Pseudoduganella albidiflava: one gene and its partner. The protein of the gene in region 2 interacts with the protein of the main gene of each other region in a pairwise test. Links are inferred from orthologs where the notes say so. Each region holds a gene or a part of one and is shown on either strand. Other genes may lie near its edges.

What was found.
Region 1: the proteins of serC (region 2) and selB interact in binary tests that used the Escherichia coli proteins (3 or more experiments, as listed by UniProt). The link is inferred for Pseudoduganella albidiflava from one-to-one orthologs.

Annotation. Positions count from the first base shown.
Region 1 is NZ_CP036401.1:3,707,959-3,721,008, forward strand. Bases 4,654-7,653 are described here. They hold selB (selenocysteine-specific translation elongation factor), read left to right. Parts: upstream 4,654-5,202; coding sequence 5,203-7,104; downstream 7,105-7,653. Other genes in these bases: selA (L-seryl-tRNA(Sec) selenium transferase), read left to right, coding at 4,654-5,206; EYF70_RS15260 (vWA domain-containing protein), read left to right, coding at 7,397-7,653. Also shown: fdxH (formate dehydrogenase subunit beta), read left to right, coding at 908-1,828; EYF70_RS15235 (formate dehydrogenase subunit gamma), read left to right, coding at 1,818-2,495; formate dehydrogenase accessory protein FdhE, read left to right, coding at 2,709-3,737; more of selA, read left to right, coding at 3,734-4,653; more of EYF70_RS15260, read left to right, coding at 7,654-9,154; EYF70_RS15265 (arginase family protein), read right to left, coding at 9,198-10,079; EYF70_RS15270 (LysR family transcriptional regulator ArgP), read left to right, coding at 10,184-11,089; EYF70_RS15275 (hypothetical protein), read right to left, coding at 11,115-11,543; EYF70_RS15280 (cation diffusion facilitator family transporter), read left to right, coding at 11,768-12,784; EYF70_RS15285 (MBL fold metallo-hydrolase), read right to left, coding at 12,794-13,050. UniProt on the Escherichia coli protein: Translation factor necessary for the incorporation of selenocysteine into proteins. It probably replaces EF-Tu for the insertion of selenocysteine directed by the UGA codon. SelB binds GTP and GDP.
Region 2 is NZ_CP036401.1:5,166,720-5,171,401, forward strand. The notes cover bases 1,845-4,682. They hold serC (3-phosphoserine/phosphohydroxythreonine transaminase), read right to left. Parts: upstream 3,889-4,682; coding sequence 2,800-3,888; downstream 1,845-2,799. Other genes in these bases: pheA (prephenate dehydratase), read right to left, coding at 1,845-2,652; EYF70_RS21395 (DUF2059 domain-containing protein), read right to left, coding at 3,899-4,480; gyrA (DNA gyrase subunit A), read right to left, coding at 4,566-4,682. Outside these bases: EYF70_RS21375 (prephenate dehydrogenase), read right to left, coding at 1-425; hisC (histidinol-phosphate transaminase), read right to left, coding at 415-1,551; more of pheA, read right to left, coding at 1,579-1,844. UniProt on the Escherichia coli protein: Catalyzes the reversible conversion of 3-phosphohydroxypyruvate to phosphoserine and of 3-hydroxy-2-oxo-4-phosphonooxybutanoate to phosphohydroxythreonine. Is involved in both pyridoxine and serine biosynthesis.

The DNA of each region.
Region 1 (13,050 bases), 1.5 Mb from region 2 along the record:
CAGCTGAAGGACGACGGTTCCACGGCTTCGGGCTGCTGGATCTTCGCCGGCAGCTGGACGGCCGCGGGCAACCAGATGGGCCGCCGCGACAACTCCGACCCGACCGGCATCGGCAATACGCTGGGCTGGGCGTGGGCATGGCCGGCCAACCGCCGCGTGCTGTACAACCGCGCCTCGTGCGACACCCAGGGCAAGCCGTTCGATCCGACCCGAAAACTGGTGGGCTGGAACGGCGCCACGTGGAGCGGTGCCGACGTACCGGACTTCAAGCTGGACGAAGACCCGGCCAACGGCATGAACCCGTTCATCATGAATGCCGAAGGCGTGGCGCGTTTCTTCGCCCGCGGCCAGATGAACGAAGGTCCGTTCCCCGAGCACTACGAGCCGTTCGAGAACCCGCTGGGCTACAACCCGATGCACCCGAAGAACCCGAAGGCGACGTCGAATCCCGGCGCGCGCGTATTCCCGGGTGATCGCGCGCAAATGGGCACGCACAAGGAGTTCCCGCACGTGGCGACGACCTACCGCCTGACCGAGCACTTCCACTTCTGGACCAAGCACGCCCGCTTGAACGCGATCGCGCAGCCGGAACAGTTCGTGGAAATCGGCGAAGCGCTGGCGAAGGAAATCGGCGTGGTGGCGGGCCAGAAGGTGAAGGTGTCGTCGAAACGCGGCGTGATCACGGCGAAAGCCGTCGTCACCAAGCGGATCAAGGCACTGACCATCGACGGCAAGGTCACGCACACGGTCGGCATCCCGCTGCACTTCGGCTTCAAGGGATTGACGAAGCCGGGCTATCTCACCAACACGCTGACTCCCGTCGTGGGCGATGGCAATTCGCAGACACCGGAATTCAAGTCGTTCCTGGTGAAGGTCGAGAAAGCTTAAGCGGGGATAAGGAAAGATCATGGCATTACAATCTTTGGACATCAAACGCATCTCGGCCACCACGGTGCAGCCGCCGGTTGCCCGCGAGCCGGTCACCGGCACGGTCGCCAAGCTGATCGACGTATCGAAATGCATCGGCTGCAAGGCCTGCCAGACGGCGTGCTCGGAATGGAACGACCTGCGGGATGAAGTGGGTGAAACCACCGGCGTGTACGACAACCCGATCGACCTGACGCCGCAATCGTGGACCGTGATGAAGTTCGCGGAACACGAGAACAACGACGGCAACCTGGAGTGGCTGATCCGCAAGGACGGCTGCATGCACTGCGAGGAACCGGGCTGCCTGAAAGCCTGCCCGGCACCTGGCGCGATCGTGCAGTACACCAACGGCATCGTGGACTTCCACCAGGAAAACTGCATCGGCTGCGGCTATTGCGTGACCGGTTGCCCGTTCGACGTGCCGCGCATCTCGAAGAAGGACAACCGCGCGTACAAGTGCACGCTGTGCTCGGACCGCGTGGGCGTGGGCCAGGAACCGGCCTGCGTGAAAACCTGCCCGACCGGCGCGATCGTCTTCGGCACGAAGGAAGACATGAAGACGCACGCGGCCGAGCGGATCGAGGACCTGAAGTCGCGCGGCTACCAGAACGCCGGCCTGTACGACCCGGCCGGCGTGGGCGGCACGCACGTGATGTACGTGCTGCACCACGCCGACCGCCCGGCGCTGTACAGCGGCTTGCGCAACAATCCTTCCATCAGCCCCGTCGTGGGTGCGTGGAAGGGCCTGACCAAGCCGCTGGCCCTGGCCGGCATGGCCGCGGCCGCGCTGGCCGGCTTCTTCCACTACACCCGCGTCGGGCCGAACGAGGTCAGCCGCAAGGAAGAAGAGGAAGCCCTGCACGATGCGAAACGCATAGCGGAGGAACGTCATGAATCATGATGAGAGCCTGAAGCACGATGAAAAACTGCGGGACAAGGAAGGCTACCCGCTGATCGAGCGGTACAAGCCGAACGAACGGACCAACCACTGGATCACGGCGATTTCGTTCGTGCTGCTGGCGGTCTCCGGCCTCGCCCTGTTCCACCCGGCGATGTCGTGGATGGCGGTGTTCCTCGGCGGCGGCCAGTGGACGCGGATCCTGCATCCGTTCATCGGCATCGTGATGTTCGTGTCTTTCCTGGTGCTGGTGCTGCGCTTCTGGCACCACAACTTCCTGGACGCCACGGACCGCCAGTGGCTCAAGCAGATGGACGACGTGCTGGCCAACCGCGAGGAGAAACTGCCCCGCATCGGCAAGTACAACGCCGGCCAGAAGCTGCTGTTCTGGGTGCTGATCGTGTCGATGGTGGGCCTGCTGCTGACCGGCATCGTGATGTGGCGCGCCTGGTTCTCGCACCTGTTCGCGATCGACGTGATCCGCGTGGCCTCGCTGCTGCATGCGTTCTTCGCGTTCGTGATCATCCTCTCGATCATCGTGCACGTGTATGCCGGCATCTGGATCAAGGGCTCGATGGGCGCCATGATCCGCGGCACCGTCACCTACGGCTGGGCGCGCAAGCACCACCCGCGCTGGTTCGAGGACGAGATGCGCAAGCGCAAGCACTGACGGCGAACTGCACGCTTGTTCGTATTCGTCTAAAATTGGCCGGGCCCGCGTGGCCCGGCTTTTTTATTACTTGTCAGAACACCGTCGGATGTCTTTCACCCAACGGCAAGGGCCGGGGTCAGACCCGCCGGGTCTGACCCCAGGGTTTGCGTTGGGGGTTGCTCTTTGCACAGTGGCCCTTTGCAATACCAAACCCGAAATATTGGAGTTATCTTGGTACAGCGACTGCTAGAACCGGGCGAGATCGAATCGCTCGACCATACCGCCATCCCCCGCCTGCTGCTGCCGCGGCCGGGCGAACTGTACGCGGCGCGCGCGGAACGGCTGCGCCAGCTGGCGCAAAACAACATCAAGGGCATCCCCGTCGACGAGGCGCTGGCCAGCTATGTCAACGTGATGGCCGAGCTCGTGCAGGCGCAGGCGGAGGTCGTGAAGACCCTGCTCCCGGCCGGCATGCCGCTGCCATCGCAGGACGGGATGCGCACGGCGCATGAACACAACATGCCGCCGCTGCCCGTGACGGGCCAGCGCCCGGAACAGTGGCGCACGGTCTTCAACGCCCTGCTCGACAGGCTGGACGCGAAGGCCGCCGGGCAACCGCAGCTGGCGGCCGCCCTGGCCGGCCTGCGCGCGCTGGATGAAGCGCGGCTGGAAGGCGCGGCCGATGCCGTGCTGGGCGAATTCGCCGAAGGCATCGATGCCGCCCAGGCGCCGTTCGTGGCGGCCGCGCTGCAGGTGACCTGGAGCGTGATGGCCGCGCAGCTCGACGAGCGCTGGGCCCAGCCGCTGGTCACCGGCATGCTGTGCCCCGTGTGCGGCTCGCACCCGGTGGCCAGCGTGATCCGCATCGGCGGCCAGTCGCAGGGCTATCGCTACCTGCATTGCGCGATCTGCGCCAGCGAATGGCATATGGTGCGTGTCAAGTGCTCGTGCTGCGAAGCCAATGCAAAGGTGGCGTACCAGGGGTTGACCGACGCGAACGCCGATCCGGTCGCCGAGAACGTGGCGGCCGCGCGGGAAGGCAAGACGCTGAACAAGGCCAACGATCCCACCCGCGTGGCGCGCGCCGAAACGTGCGACGAGTGCCATGGCTACCGCAAGATCTTCAACCAGGAACACGACTACAACGTGGACCCGCTGGCCGACGATCTCGCCAGCCTGGTGCTGGACGTGCTGGTTTCCGAGCTGGGCTATGCGCGCGCCAGCGGCAATCCCCTGCTGCGGCTGGGCTCTCCGGAATGACGGAAACCGTCGGGGAGCGCGATCCGGCACAGCCGGCGGCGGAACCGAAGCCGGCGGTACGCCTGCCGGCCGTGCACCTGCTGCTGGCCGCCCCCGCCTGCCAGCCGCTGGTGGCGCGGTATGGCCGGGAACAGACCGTGGCCGCCCTGCGTGAAGTGCTGGCCGGGCTGCGCACCGCGCTGCTGGCCGGTAGCGCGGCCGACACATCGGACGATGCCGTGCTGGCCGCGCTGGCCGCGCGGCTCGCGGCGGCCAACCAGCCGGCCCTGCGCCGCCTGTTCAATCTCACCGGCACGGTGCTGCACACCAACCTGGGCCGCGCGCTGTTACCGGACGTGGCCGTGCAGGCCGTGGCCGATGCGCTGCGCTGGCCGATGAACCTGGAATGGGACCTGGAAACGGGCAAGCGGGGCGACCGCGATACGCTGGTCGAGCAGCACCTGCTGAAACTGACGGGCGCCGAAGCCGTCACCATCGTCAACAACAATGCCGCCGCCGTGCTGCTGATGCTGAACACGCTGGCCAGCGGCCGCGAAGTGATCGTGTCGCGCGGCGAACTGGTGGAAATCGGCGGCGCCTTCCGCATCCCCGACGTGATGACGCGCGCCGGCGCCACGCTGCGCGAAGTGGGCGCCACCAACCGCACGCACCTGCGCGATTACGCGGACGGCATCAATGCCGCCACGGCGCTGCTGATGAAGGTCCACGCCAGCAATTACGCGATCACCGGTTTCACCAGCGAAGTCAAACTGCCGGAGCTGGCGCCGCTGGCTCGCGAGCGCAACATCCCGGTGGTCGTGGACCTTGGCAGCGGCACGCTGGTCGACCTGGAAAAGTATGGCCTGCCCCATGAAACCACGGTGCGCGAAACCATTGACGGCGGCGCCGACCTCGTTACCTTCAGTGGCGACAAGCTGCTGGGCGGGCCCCAGTGCGGCATCATCGCCGGGCGCCGCGACCTGGTCGAGGCCATCAAGGCCAACCCGCTGAAGCGCGCGCTGCGCGTCGGCAAGCTCACGCTGGCGGCGCTGGAACCCGTGCTGGCGCTGTACCACGCGCCGGACCTGCTGCCGGAGCGCCTGACCACGCTGCGGCTGCTGACCCGCTCCGCCAGCGCGATGCGGGCGCTGGCCGAACGCCTGTGCGGCCCCATGCAGCAGGCGCTGGGCGATGCGTATGCCGTATCGCCCGAGCCGATGACGAGCCAGATCGGCAGCGGCGCCCTGCCCGTCGACGTGCTGCCCAGCTTTGGCCTGGCGCTGCGCGCCGCCGCCATCGCGGGCCAGCCCCGGCGCGGCGATCCGCTCGGCGTGCTGGAGCGCAGGCTGCGCGCCTTGCCCGTGCCGGTGGTTGGCCGCATCGCCGGCGACACGCTGTGGCTCGACCTGCGCTGCCTGGAAGCGCCGCAGGCCGAGGAATTCGAACGGCAGCTGGCGCACCTGGCGCCGGCTCGGGGGCCGGGCGCATGATCGTCGGCACCGCGGGCCATATCGACCATGGCAAGACCACGCTGACGCGCGCGCTGACGGGCGTCGACACCGACCGCCTGAAGGAGGAAAAGGCGCGCGGCATCTCGATCGAGCTGGGCTACGCCTACCTGCCGCTGCCGGGTGGCGACATCCTCGGCGTGATCGACGTCCCGGGTCACGAGAAATTCATCCGCACCATGGCCTCCGGCGTGACGGGCATCGACCACGCGCTGCTGGTGGTGGCGGCGGACGATGGCGTGATGCCGCAGACCGTCGAGCACCTGGCCATCCTGCGGCTGCTGGGCGTGCAGCGCGGTTCCGTGGCGCTGACGAAGACGGACCGCGCCGACGAGCGTCGCATCGCCGCCGTCGAGGCGGACATCGCCGCGCTGCTGGCCGATACGCCGCTGGCCGGCGCCCCCGTGTTCCGTACCGCCGCCACGCAGCCGGGCGATCCCGGCGTGGCCGCCCTGCTCGCCCACCTGGCCGACGCGGCGCGCACGCTGCCCGCGCGCGACGACCGCCGGCTGTTCCGCCTGGGTATCGACCGCGTCTTCACGCTGGCCGGCCAGGGCACCGTGATCACGGGTACCGCGCTGGCCGGCCGCGTGGCGGTCGGCGACACGCTGGTGCTCGCGCCCGGTGGCCAGACAGCGCGCGTACGCGGCATCCATGCGCAAAGCCGCAGCGCGGCGGAGGGGCATGGCGGGCAGCGGCTGGCGCTGAACCTGGCCGGCGTGGCCAGGGACGCCATCGAGCGTGGCACGTGGGCCGTCGCCCCCGCGCTGCAGGCGTGCTCGGAACGCATCGACGCGCGCCTGCTCCTGGCGGGCGGTGCGAAAAGCGCCGTGCTGAAGGCGTGGTCGCCCGTGCACGTGCACCTGGGCGCCGCGCACCACACCGCGCACGTGGTGCCGCTCGACGAGGACATCGTCCAGCCGGGCCAGCCGGCGCGCGTGCAACTGGTGTTCGACGTGCCGGTGCACGCGGTGCCGGGAGACCGCTTCGTGGTGCGCAACGCGCAGGCCACGCAGACCATCGGCGGCGGCACCGTGCTCGATCCGTTCGGCGCGGCCCGCAAGCGCCGCAGTCCGGCGCGGCTGGCATGGCTCGATGCGCTGCAGGCCTACGTGGACAGCGGCGACGTGGCAGACCTGCTGGCGCACAGCCCGCTGGGCGTGCGCACCGCCGCGCTGGTGCGCCTGACCCAGCTGCCCGCCGATGCGCTCGCGCCGCCGGAAGACTGCCTGCGCCTGCCGCTGGGTGGCGGCGACGAGCTGTGGATCGCCCGGACCGCGCTGGAGCGGCTGGAAGGCTCCGTGCGCGACGCGCTGGCCGCCTTCCACGCCCGGCAGCCGGACGATGCCGGCCCCGAACTGTGGCGCCTGAAACGGATGGCGCAGCCGGACGCCGAGGATGCGCTGTGGCAGGCGCTGGTGGCGCGCATGCTGGCCGCCGGCACCGTCGCGCAGCGCGGCCACAGCCTGCACCTGCCGGAGCACAGCGTGGCGCTGACGCCCGAAGAAGAAGCCCTGGCGGCACCGCTGCTGGCCGCGCTGGAACGGGGCCGCTTCGATCCGCCCTGGGTGCGCGACCTGGGGAAGGAATTCCGGGTGCCCGAGGACGAGGTGCGGCGCCTGCTGCGCAAGCTGGCCCGGGCCGGGCAATTGTCCCAGGTGGTACCGGACCTGTTCTACCATCCGCGCGCGCTGGCGGCGCTGGCGAACATCGTCGCCACGCTACCGGACACGCAGGCGGCCACGTTCCGCGACGCAACGGGCCTGGGCCGCAAGCGGGCCATCCAGGTGTTGGAGTTTTTCGACCGCGTCGGCTATACTCGCCGCGTTCGCAACAGCCACCTGGTGCGGCCCAACGCGAGCTGGCCCGACCCTGCATGATGCCCGCACGGCGCGGGCCTGGCGACAATCTGCGACACGAGGAAGGCATTCTCATCCGGTGATGGGGCCGGGCTTCAAACCCGGTGAGGGGCGTCAGCCGTTCCTCTGTAAGTTCGACTCTTTCTGCCTTCCGCCATCTTCCTGCGACCGCCCCGGCCGCGGCGCGCTTTCATCCCGGTAGCCATCCCGGTTGCCATCCCGGTTGCCATCTCAGTTGCTATATGTAACGGCAGTTGACGAGGCGATGCCATTTCGGCATGTTAGCGGGATTCCACACCTTGCGAGGCATCCCATGAAAGCGCCCTTCCACCTGGTCCCGCCGCTGGCCATCGCCGCCCTGCTGGCGGCCTGCAGCAGCGGTTCGGTTCAACAGCAGCCGGCGCAGGAGCAGGCCGCACAGGATCAGGCTTCACCGCAGGTGCCGGCCGCGCCAGTGCCGCCGGCACCGCCGGCCGCGCCGTCACCGTCGGTCACGGTGGCCGGCAGCAGGGCCAACATCACGGCCCTGCGGCGCCCCATGCAGATGCCCGGCGCCTACTACCTGCCGCCCATGGTCGTGCAACAAGGCGCCAACAAGTTCCCCGGCAAGGATGCCAACAAGGCCGTGCTGGTCAGCGAACAGCCGGTATCGACCTTCAGCGCCGACGTGGACACGGCCTCGTATGCGTTCGTGCGGCGCCTGCTGGCCGCCGGGAGCCTGCCGCCGGCCGACGCGGTGCGGGTCGAAGAGATGGTCAATTACTTCCCCTACCGGTATGCCGCGCCGCGCGACCCGGCCCGGCCATTCGCGATCGGCACCGGCGTCGTGCCGAGCCCGTGGCAGGCCGGCAACCAGCTGGTGCACATCGCCGTGCGCGGCTACGACATCGCCGCCGCAGCCCGGCCGCGCGCCAACGTGGTGCTGCTGGTCGACGTGTCGGGCTCGATGGAGCCGGCCGACCGGCTGCCGCTGCTGAAGCAGGCGTTCCGCCTGTTCGCCCAGCAGCTGCGCGACAACGACACCGTGGCCATCGTCACCTACGCCAACGGCACGGGCGTGGCGCTGGAACCGACCACCGGCAAGGACAAGGGCAAGATCGCCGACGCCATCGCCGCCTTGCAGGGCGGCGGCGGCACGGCCGGCGGCGCGGGACTGCAGCGCGCCTATGACCTGGCCAAGCGCCATTTCGATCCGAAGGCCGTGAACCGCGTGATCCTGGCCACCGACGGCGACTTCAACCTCGGCATGAGCGACCCGCGGCAACTGGAGCAATTCATCGCCGGCCAGCGCAAGAGCGGCGTCTACCTGTCGATTCTCGGCGTCGGCGAAGGCAACCTGAACGACGCGCTGATGCAGCGCCTGGCCCAAGCCGGCAATGGCAACGCGGCCTACATCGATTCGCTGCTGGAGGCGCGCAAGGCGCTGGGCCAGGAACTGGGCTCGACCATGTTCCCGATCGCCAACGACGTCAAGCTGCAGATCGAGTTCAATCCCGCGCACGTGGCCGCGTATCGCCTGGTCGGGTATGAAACGCGCATGCTGGACCGGCAGGACTTCAAGGATGACAAGGTGGATGCGGGCGACATCGGTGCCGGCCATACGGTGACGGCGATCTACGAGATCACGCCGGCGGCCGCCGCGGGCAAGCTGGTCGATCCGCCGCGCTATGCCGGCAACGGGACGCGCAAGGCCGCCGCGCCGGAGCGGAAGGCCGGCAGCGATGAACTGTGCTTCGTGAAGCTGCGCTACAAGCTGCCGGGCGAATCGGCCAGCCGGCAGATCGATCACCCGGTGCGGGCCACGGCGCGTGCCACGCTCGACGCCGCGCCGGACGACCAGCGCTTCGCCATCGCCGTGGCGGCGTTCGGGCAAAAGCTGCGCGGCGAACCGCAACTGGCCGGCATGGCGTATCCGGACATCGCCGCGCTGGCCAATGCCGCGCGGGGTGCCGATCCGGACGGCTACCGTGCCGAGTTCGTGCGGCTGGTGCAGATGGCCGACACGCTGGACAAGGTGGGCCCGCAAGCGAGCCATGGCGCGCCGCGGCCGCACGCCGCCATCGCCCGCTGATCCACCGCGCTACTCCGCTGCACTACTCCGCTGCGCTGCCCGACTATCCCGGGCCGGCTATCCCGAGGAAGCTGTCCCCGGCCGCGCTGGCCGGACCTGGATGGCCGGGCCTTTGCATCCGCTCGACCAGCGGCGCGACTGCCCGCAGCAAGGGCGCCGGCGAGACCGGCGGCCCGCCGGCATGCCAGGCATCCTGGAATTCGGCGATCTCGACACCGATGACTTCGCCCCGCGCAATCGCCACGCAGGCATCGCGCAGGTCGTCGAGGCCGAGCCCGTTCGCATGCACGTAATCGGTCGGCACGATGCCCGGTTCCAGCACGTCGCAGTCGAGGTGCACGTAGACCGGCCGGCCCGCAATGGCGTCGGCCAGCCGCGCCGCCAGCCCGGGTCCCGGCGGCACGTGGCGTACGGCCCCCGATGCGATCAGCTCCACTTCGAACGCATCGAGGTCGCGCTGGCCCACCAGCACGATGGACGACAGCGCAATGCCGGCGCCAAGTCCGGACTGCCACAAGCCCGCCGGTCCCGACAGGGCAAGCCCGCCAAGATACCCCGAGCCTGTCGATACCGGCGTGTTCAGGTCCGCATGGGCATCGAACCACACCACGCAGGCGTCCGGACGGTACCTGCCGACGATCGGCAGCGTGGCCAGCGACACGGCGCAACGGCTGGTGGCCGACAGCGGACGTTCGCCGGCGGAAAAGATCGACTCGAAGCGCCGCTGCAGTTCGCGCAGCGCCGGCAGGGCGGAGTCGAGTTCAGTGCGCCAGCCGGCCGACAGCGCCCTTGCCGGCTGGCCGACCGTGCAGGGGGCGATCCCGAGCATGTCGCCCAGGCAGTTGGCGATGGCCATGGCGCCGGGAATGGCGAGATCGTTGTGGTCGCCGGCGCGGCCCTGGAATACGGTCAGTGCGATGGTCATGGTGGATCCGGATTGGTCATGGAAGCGCTTGCACGCCGACGGAGCTTGACGCACTTACGCGGCTTAGCCAAACTTGTTATTCTTGGGATCGACAAGTTTTGCTAATGCCCCACCTGAACTCCGCCCAGCTTGCCGCATTCGCCGCCATCGTGGCAGGCGGCAGCTTCGAAGCGGCCGGCCGTGCGCTGCACGTGACCGCCTCGGCCATCAGCCAGCGGCTGAAAGCGCTGGAGGACACACTCGGGCAGGTGCTCGTCGTGCGTGGCACGCCGTGCCGTGCCACGGCCGCCGGCCAGCTGCTGCTGCGCCATGCGCTGCAGGTGTCGACGCTGGAAGAAGAACTGCGCTTGCGGCTCGGCATGCACGGCGCAGAACCGGCGCGGCCCGTCCGGCTGCCCGTTGCCGTCAATGCCGATTCACTGGACGGCTGGTTCGTGGAGGCGGCTTCGGCGTGCTGCGCGCACGGCGGCATCGCACTGGATTTGCGTGTGGAAGACCAGGGACATTCCGCCGCGCTGCTGCGCGATGGCGAAGTGATGGCCGCGATCAGCGCGTCTCCCGCCGCGACGCAGGGATGCTCGGTCGAGTACCTCGGCAGCATGCGCTACCTGGCACTGGCGGCGCCGGCATTTTGCAACCGTTATTTCGCGGCAGGCGTGGATGCCGCGACGCTGGCGGAGGCGCCCGTGCTGGTCTACAACGCCAAGGATCGCATGCAGTGGGACTTCATGGCGGCGCATGGCGGCAGCCCAGACGAACCGCCCGCGCATTTCGTGCCGTCGACGCGGGCCTTCGTGGAGCTGGCGGAACAGGGCCTCGGCTGGGGCATGATCCCGGAACACCTGGCCCAGGCCAATGTACGTTCCGGCGCGCTCGTGGAGATCGTGGCCGACCGGCACATCGACGTCGGGCTCTACTGGCATCGCTGGCAGATCGCGTCAACCCCGCTGGCGACGCTGAGCGAAGCGGTCCGGGACGCGGCGCGGCGGCACCTGCGCGCGCCAGCGTGACGCGCTACCGCGGCGCAGCCACGGCTTACTTCTTGCCGCTCTTCGGCGCCTCGTCCAGCGCGCGGCGCTCGACCGGGTTCACGTAGGCTTCCGACGGCTTAATCTCCATCGCGCCTTCAGCACCAAGGTCGCCGTTGCCCGCACCGATCCCCGTGGTGGCCGTGGCGCTGGAACCCGCGCCGACGCGCTCGCCGGTCATCGAGCCGCCGCTCGTGTCGACCTTGCCCGCCTGCCGCGCGGTGGGCGCATTGCGTGCCTGGCCGGCGTTCTTGTCCGCCTGCTTGCTGGAGTTGCGCTGCGCCGTCGCCGTCTTGCCCGGGGTGGCTTCGGTCGCGGCCTTGTTGTCCGACTGTGTCTGCGGCGGGTTGGCCATGTTGCTGACGGAATGGCTTTGCGCCGAAGCGGCGCTGGTGAATGCCAGGGCGGCGACTGCCGCGATCAGGTGGATGTGCATGATGGTCTCCTCGGGCGACTAGCCCTGCAATGCTCCGGCAAGATGCCGAAATGACACTTCCATTCTGCCATCCTGCTCAGCAATAGCCTGTAGGAGAAGGCCGCGTGTGCAAGTCGGTTCGCGACCCACGCGCCACCGCGCACGCGCTCCGGGCACGCGTGCGCAGCCGAACAGACGCGGCGGCGCCGCCTTGCCATCCTGCATGGCTTGACCGGAGAACGCCCATGACAGACACCACGCACCGCAACGACACAGCCGCCGGAACGGGCGCGCCCGCAGCATCAGCCCAGGCAGGACAGGCAGGACAGACCCCTCAGGCCTCGCGCACGGGTTCGCAGAAAGTCATCTACGCCGCCATCGTCGCCAACCTCGGCATCGCCACCGCCAAGTTCATCGTGGCCGGCATCACGGGCAGCGCCGCGATGGTGGCCGAAGGCATCCACTCGGCGGTGGACACGGGCAACGAGCTGCTGTTGCTGCTGGGCGAGCGCCGCAGCACCCGTCCCGCCGACCGCAAGCATCCCTTCGGCTATGGCAAATCGCTGTACTTCTGGGCGCTGATCGTCGCCCTGTCGGTGTTTTCGCTGGGCGGCGGACTGTCGATCTACCACGGCGTGGCGGCCCTGCAGGCCCCGCCGCCGCTGGAAGACCCGCTGTGGAACTACGTCGTGCTGGGCGTGGCCGCCGTGTTCGAAGGCTACAGCTGGAACGTCTCGCGCAAGGCCCTGAACGCCGTGCGCAAGCCGGGCACCACGCTGTGGCAGGCGGTTCGCGCCAGCAAGGATGCGTCGGTCTTCACGGTCTTCATCGAGGACACGGCCGCGCTGCTGGGCATCGCCATCGCGGCGGCCGGCATCGCGCTGGGCCAGTACTTCGGCAATCCGTACTTCGATCCCGCCGCGTCGATCCTGATCGGCGTGCTGCTGGTCGGGGCGGCCTTCATGCTGGCCCGCGAATCGGGCGGCCTGCTGGTGGGCGAGAGCATCGACCGCGACCAGCTGGCCGCCCTGTACGCGCTGTTCCGGCGCGAGCAGGCGCTGGACAGCGTGGCCAGCCTGCGCACGATGCAGATGGGGCCCGAGGACGTGCTGCTGGCCGCCTCCGTCCAGTTCCGCCGCGGCATGCCGATCGACGAGGTGGAACAGGCCATCGCCCGGCTGGAAGCGGCCATCGCCGTCGAGCACCCGGTCATCCGCCACGTCTATTTCGAAGCATCGGCATTGCGCGCCGCGATGCGGTGACCGGGTACGTCATCCGCTGGTCGCCAGGCCTGCCCCTTGCCAACTTGCAGGCCGGGGCGCGCAGGGCCGGGGCAGCGGCGCACCGCCGGGCACGGGGTCGCGGGCCACGTGATTCAGCGGCAGCCAGCGGTAGCCGTCGACACCGTTCACCACGTGGCCAAGGCCGGGAAACGAGATATGCGCGGCCGCCACGCAATCGCCCCGCCGCACCGCCTCGGCGAACCACTGGCGCCGGTGCGCCGCCGCCTGCGTCGCGTCGCTGTCGT
Region 2 (4,682 bases):
ATCGCCGCATCCGGGCCGTTGGTCTCGCGCCCGGCGATCGGGTGGCCCGGCACGAACTGGCCGATGCGATCACCCAGCACGGCGCGCGCCGCCGCCACGACATCGGCCTTGGTGCTGCCGCAATCGGTGACGATGGTCTGCGCGCCGAGATGCGGCAGCAGCCCTTCAAGGATGCGCGCGGTTTGCGCGACGGGCGTAGCCAGCACCACCAGATCGGCACTCCGGATGGCTGCCGCTTCCGCTGCCGCATCCGCTTGTGCTCCCACCACTGCCTCGTCGATGATGCCCAGCTCCAGCGCGCGCAGTGCCGATGCTTCGGAGCGGTCGATGCCGACCACGTGCCGCACGGCGCCGGCCGCCTTCAGGGCGCGCGCGAACGAGCCGCCGATCAGGCCGACGCCGTAGACGACGATCTTATTCAGCACGGTCGTCCGCCAGCGCCTTCTGCAAGGCGGCGATCAGCACGGCGTTTTCCTGCGGCAGGCCGATGGAAATGCGCAGCCACTCGGGCAGGCCGTAGTTGCCCACCGGGCGCACGATGACGCCCTGCTTCAGCAAGGCCAGGTTGACGCGGGCGCCGGCGGCCAGGTCGTCGCCGACCTTGACCAGCACGAAGTTGCCGTACGACGGCACGTACTGCAGGCCCATCGCCTCGAACGCCTCGACGAACTGCCGGTAGCCGGCGGCATTGTTGCGCGCACTCTTCTCCAGGAACTGCTTGTCGTTCAGGGCGGCGATCGCGGCGGCCTGCGCCAGCGAGTTGACGTTGAACGGCTGGCGGATGCGGTTCATCAGGTCCGTCAGCTGCGGCTGCGCCAGCGCGAAGCCGACGCGCAGCCCGGCCAGGCCATAGGCCTTGGAGAACGTACGGGAAACCAGCAGGTTCGGGTACTGGCGCACCCAGCTCGCCGATTCATACTGATTCTCTTCGGCCAGGAATTCGTTGTAGGCCTCGTCCAGCACGACCACCACGTTGGACGGCACCTTTTGCAAAAAGGCTTCGATCTCGGCGCCCGGCACGAAGGTGCCGGTAGGGTTGTTCGGGTTGGCGATGAAGACCAGGCGGGTGTCTTCCTCGATCGCGTCGAGCATGGCGTCCAGGTCGTGGCCATGGTCTTTCGCGGGCACCACGACATGGCGCGCGCCGACGCCCTGGGTGGCCAGCGCGTACACGGCGAACGAGTACTGGGCGTAGACGATCGACTGGCCCCGCTCCACGAACGCGTGGGCGGCGATTTCCAGGATGTCGTTGGAGCCGTTGCCCAGCGTGATCCACTCGGGCGGCACGTCGTAGCGCTGCGACAGGGCCTGCTTCAGTTCGAAGGCATTGGCATCGGGATAGCGGCCCAGGTCGCTTGCCGCCTTCGCCATGGCCTGTTGGGCCGATTCGGGCACGCCGAACGGGTTTTCATTGGATGCCAGCTTGACGATGTTTGCCTCGTCGAGGCCGAACTCGCGCGCCACTTCCGAGATGGGCTTGCCCGCCTGGTAGGGAGCGATCGCGCGGACATAATCGGGGCCAAAATGCGCTGGACCAAATTGCTTGGACATAAATTTTCTCTCTAGGGTTCAACTGCGTCAGTTCAGGCTGGTCGGGTAAGAGCCCAGCACCTTGAAAAAGGCGGCGTTCCCCTTGAGTTCGGCGAGCGCCTGCGTCACGGCCTGGTTCTGGACGTGGCCTTCGATGTCGACATAAAAATAGTACTCCCACGTGCCCACGCGCGCGGGACGGGATTCGAAGCGCGTCATCGACACGCCGTGCTTGGCCAGCGGCGCCAGCAGCTGGTACACGGCGCCGGCCTTGTTCGGCACGGCCAGCACCAGCGAGGTGCGGTCGCTGCCGGACGGCCCCGGCTGCAGCTGGCCGACGATGACGAAGCGGGTGCGGTTGTGCGGATCGTCCTGGATGTGGCTGTTGACGATGCCCAGGTTGTACTGGGTGCCGGCGATCTCGCTGGCGATCGCGGCCACCGAAGGATCGAGGCTGGCCAGCCGCGCCGCTTCGGCGTTCGACGCGACGGCGCGCCGCTCCACGTGCGGATAATGCTCGTTGAGCCAGACCTGGCATTGGGCCAGCGCCTGCGAATGGGCGCAGATCGCCGTCACGCCGCCCATCGTGCCCGTCTTGCTCATCAGGCTGTGGTGCACGGCGATCGCCACTTCGCCGCTGATGATCAGCGGTGTCTGCAGCAGCAGGTCGAGGGTGCGGTTGATGGCGCCTTCGGACGAGTTTTCGACCGGCACCACGCCGAACTCGGCGGTACCGGCCTCGGTGGCGCGGAACACTTCATCGATGGAAGCGCACGGCATGCCCTCGACGGCATGGCCGAACTGCTGGTAGACCGCCTGTTCGCTGAACGTGCCGGACGGGCCCAGGTAGGCGACGGTCACGCGCTTTTCCAGCGCGCGGCAGGCCGACATGATCTCGCGGAAGATCGTTTGCGCCTCGGTATCGCCGATCGGGCCGGGATTGCGCTCGGCCACGCTGCGCAGCACCTGGGCTTCGCGCTCGGGGCGGAACACCGGGGCGTTGGTTTCGGCTTTCACATGCCCCACTTCCTGCGCGACCTTGGCGCGCTGGTTCAGCAGGGACAGGATTTGCGCGTCGATCGCATCGATCTGGTCGCGCAAGGGTTTCAGTTTGTCTGTCATGGTTTTGCTTGGGATCTGGTAGCGAAACGATTGCTCATGCATACCCCCGAGGCAGATGCCGGGGTCGGACCCGGCGGGTCCGACCCCAGGGTTACGCCCTTGGGGCTAACGCAGCCGGTAGTCCCGCTGCGTCATCGATTGCAGGAACTACCGCTTTGCAAACTCGTTCAGATAATCGACCAGCGCCTGGACGCCTTCGATCGGCATCGCATTGTAGATCGATGCGCGCAATCCACCGACGGACTTGTGGCCCTTCAGCTGCAGCAGCCCGCGCGCCTTCGCGCCGGCCAGGAATGCCTCGTACTGCGATTCGTCGCGCAGGTAGAACGGTACGTTCATGCGCGAGCGGTATTGGGGGGCGACGCGATTCTGGTAGAAGTCGTCCGCATCCAGTGCCGCGTACAGCAGCCTGGCTTTCTCGATATTGCGCTGTTCCATCGCCGCCACGCCGCCGTTCTTCTTCAGCCACTGGAACACCAGGCCGGCGATGTAGATGCCGTACGTGGGCGGCGTGTTGTACATGGATTCGTTGTCGGCCACGTTCTTGAAATCGAACGCGGACGGGCACGCCGGCAGCGCATGGCCGATCAGGTCGTCACGCACGATAACGACGGTGACGCCGGCCGGGCCGATGTTCTTTTGCGCGCCGCCGAAGATCAGGCCGTATTTCGACACGTCGACCTGGCGCGACAGGATGTGCGACGACATGTCGGCCACGATCGGCACGCCGGCCGGCACCTCGGGCGCAAAGTCGATCTCGACACCGTCGATGGTCTCGTTGGTGCACAGGTGCAGGTAGGCCGCATCCGGCGTCAGCTTCCATTCCGACTGGGGCGGCACCACCGTATAGCGGCTGGCTTCGGCCGATGCCGCCACGTTGACCTTGGCGTAGCGCGCGGCTTCCTTGATCGACTTGCCGGACCACGAACCCGTGTGGACGAAGTCGATGGTGGCGCCCGGGCCCTTCCTGCCGACCAGGTTCATCGGGATGATCGCGTTCTGCGACAAACCGCCACCCTGCATGAACAGGATGCGGTAATTGTCCGGCACGGCCAGCAGCTCGCGCAGGTCGCTCTCGGCCTGGCGGTAGATCGAAATGAACTCGGGACCGCGGTGGCTCATCTCCATCACGGACATCCCGCTGCCGTGCCAGTCCAGCATCTCGGCGGCGGCCTGCTGCAGCACCTCTTTCGGCAGTACGGCCGGGCCGGCGGAGAAGTTGTAGATGGTCGTCACGCGCGGCTCCTTATTTCTTCGATTGCTGCTGGTTGAGCTGCTGCTGGTTGAGTTCCTGCATCAGCTTGTTGATGCGGGGACCGATGACGCGCTGGCCCACCTGCATGCCCTCGCCCATCAGCTGCGGCATCACCTGCAGCGATTTCTTGCCGATCGGCGTGCGGTAGAACGTGGCCAGCTGCTTCATCTCGTCGGCCGTGAAGTAGCGCGCGTACAGCGGCACCACTTCGGCCATCATCTCGTCGGCCAGCTTGGGATCTTCCAGCACTTTTTTGACGGCGTTCACGGCCTGCGGCACCATCTTGTCGAGCTCGGCCAGCTTGTCGGCCTTTTCCTTCTCCGACAACTTGGGGTTGTTGCGGATCGAACCTTCCGCGCCCGAGCGCATCATGGCCGGCATGTTGTTGGTCATCTGCTTCATGGCCGCTGCCGTGGTGGCGCGGTAATTCATCGCATCCAGCAGTTCGCGCGCAGCGGCGGCGGCCTTGGGGTCCGGCGCCGGTGCCTGGGTGGTGAGCGGTGCCGGCGCGTTCTGGGCGAAGGCGCCGGCGCAGGCCAGCGATACGAGCAGGGTTGCAGCGATTTTTTTCATGTTCAGGGCATCCGTTCAGTGGGACCAGTGGGACAAAAAACCGCGGGCCCGGTCCGGTGGTTCGGACGGGGCCCGCGGGCTGTACTTACTCTGCTGATGGGTCTGCGTCAGATGAATCAGCGGCTGGCGAATCGCCGGCTGGCGAATCGCCAGCCGCGGCCTCCGGCGCCGAATCGGCCACGGCACCGGCCGCGGCCTCCGC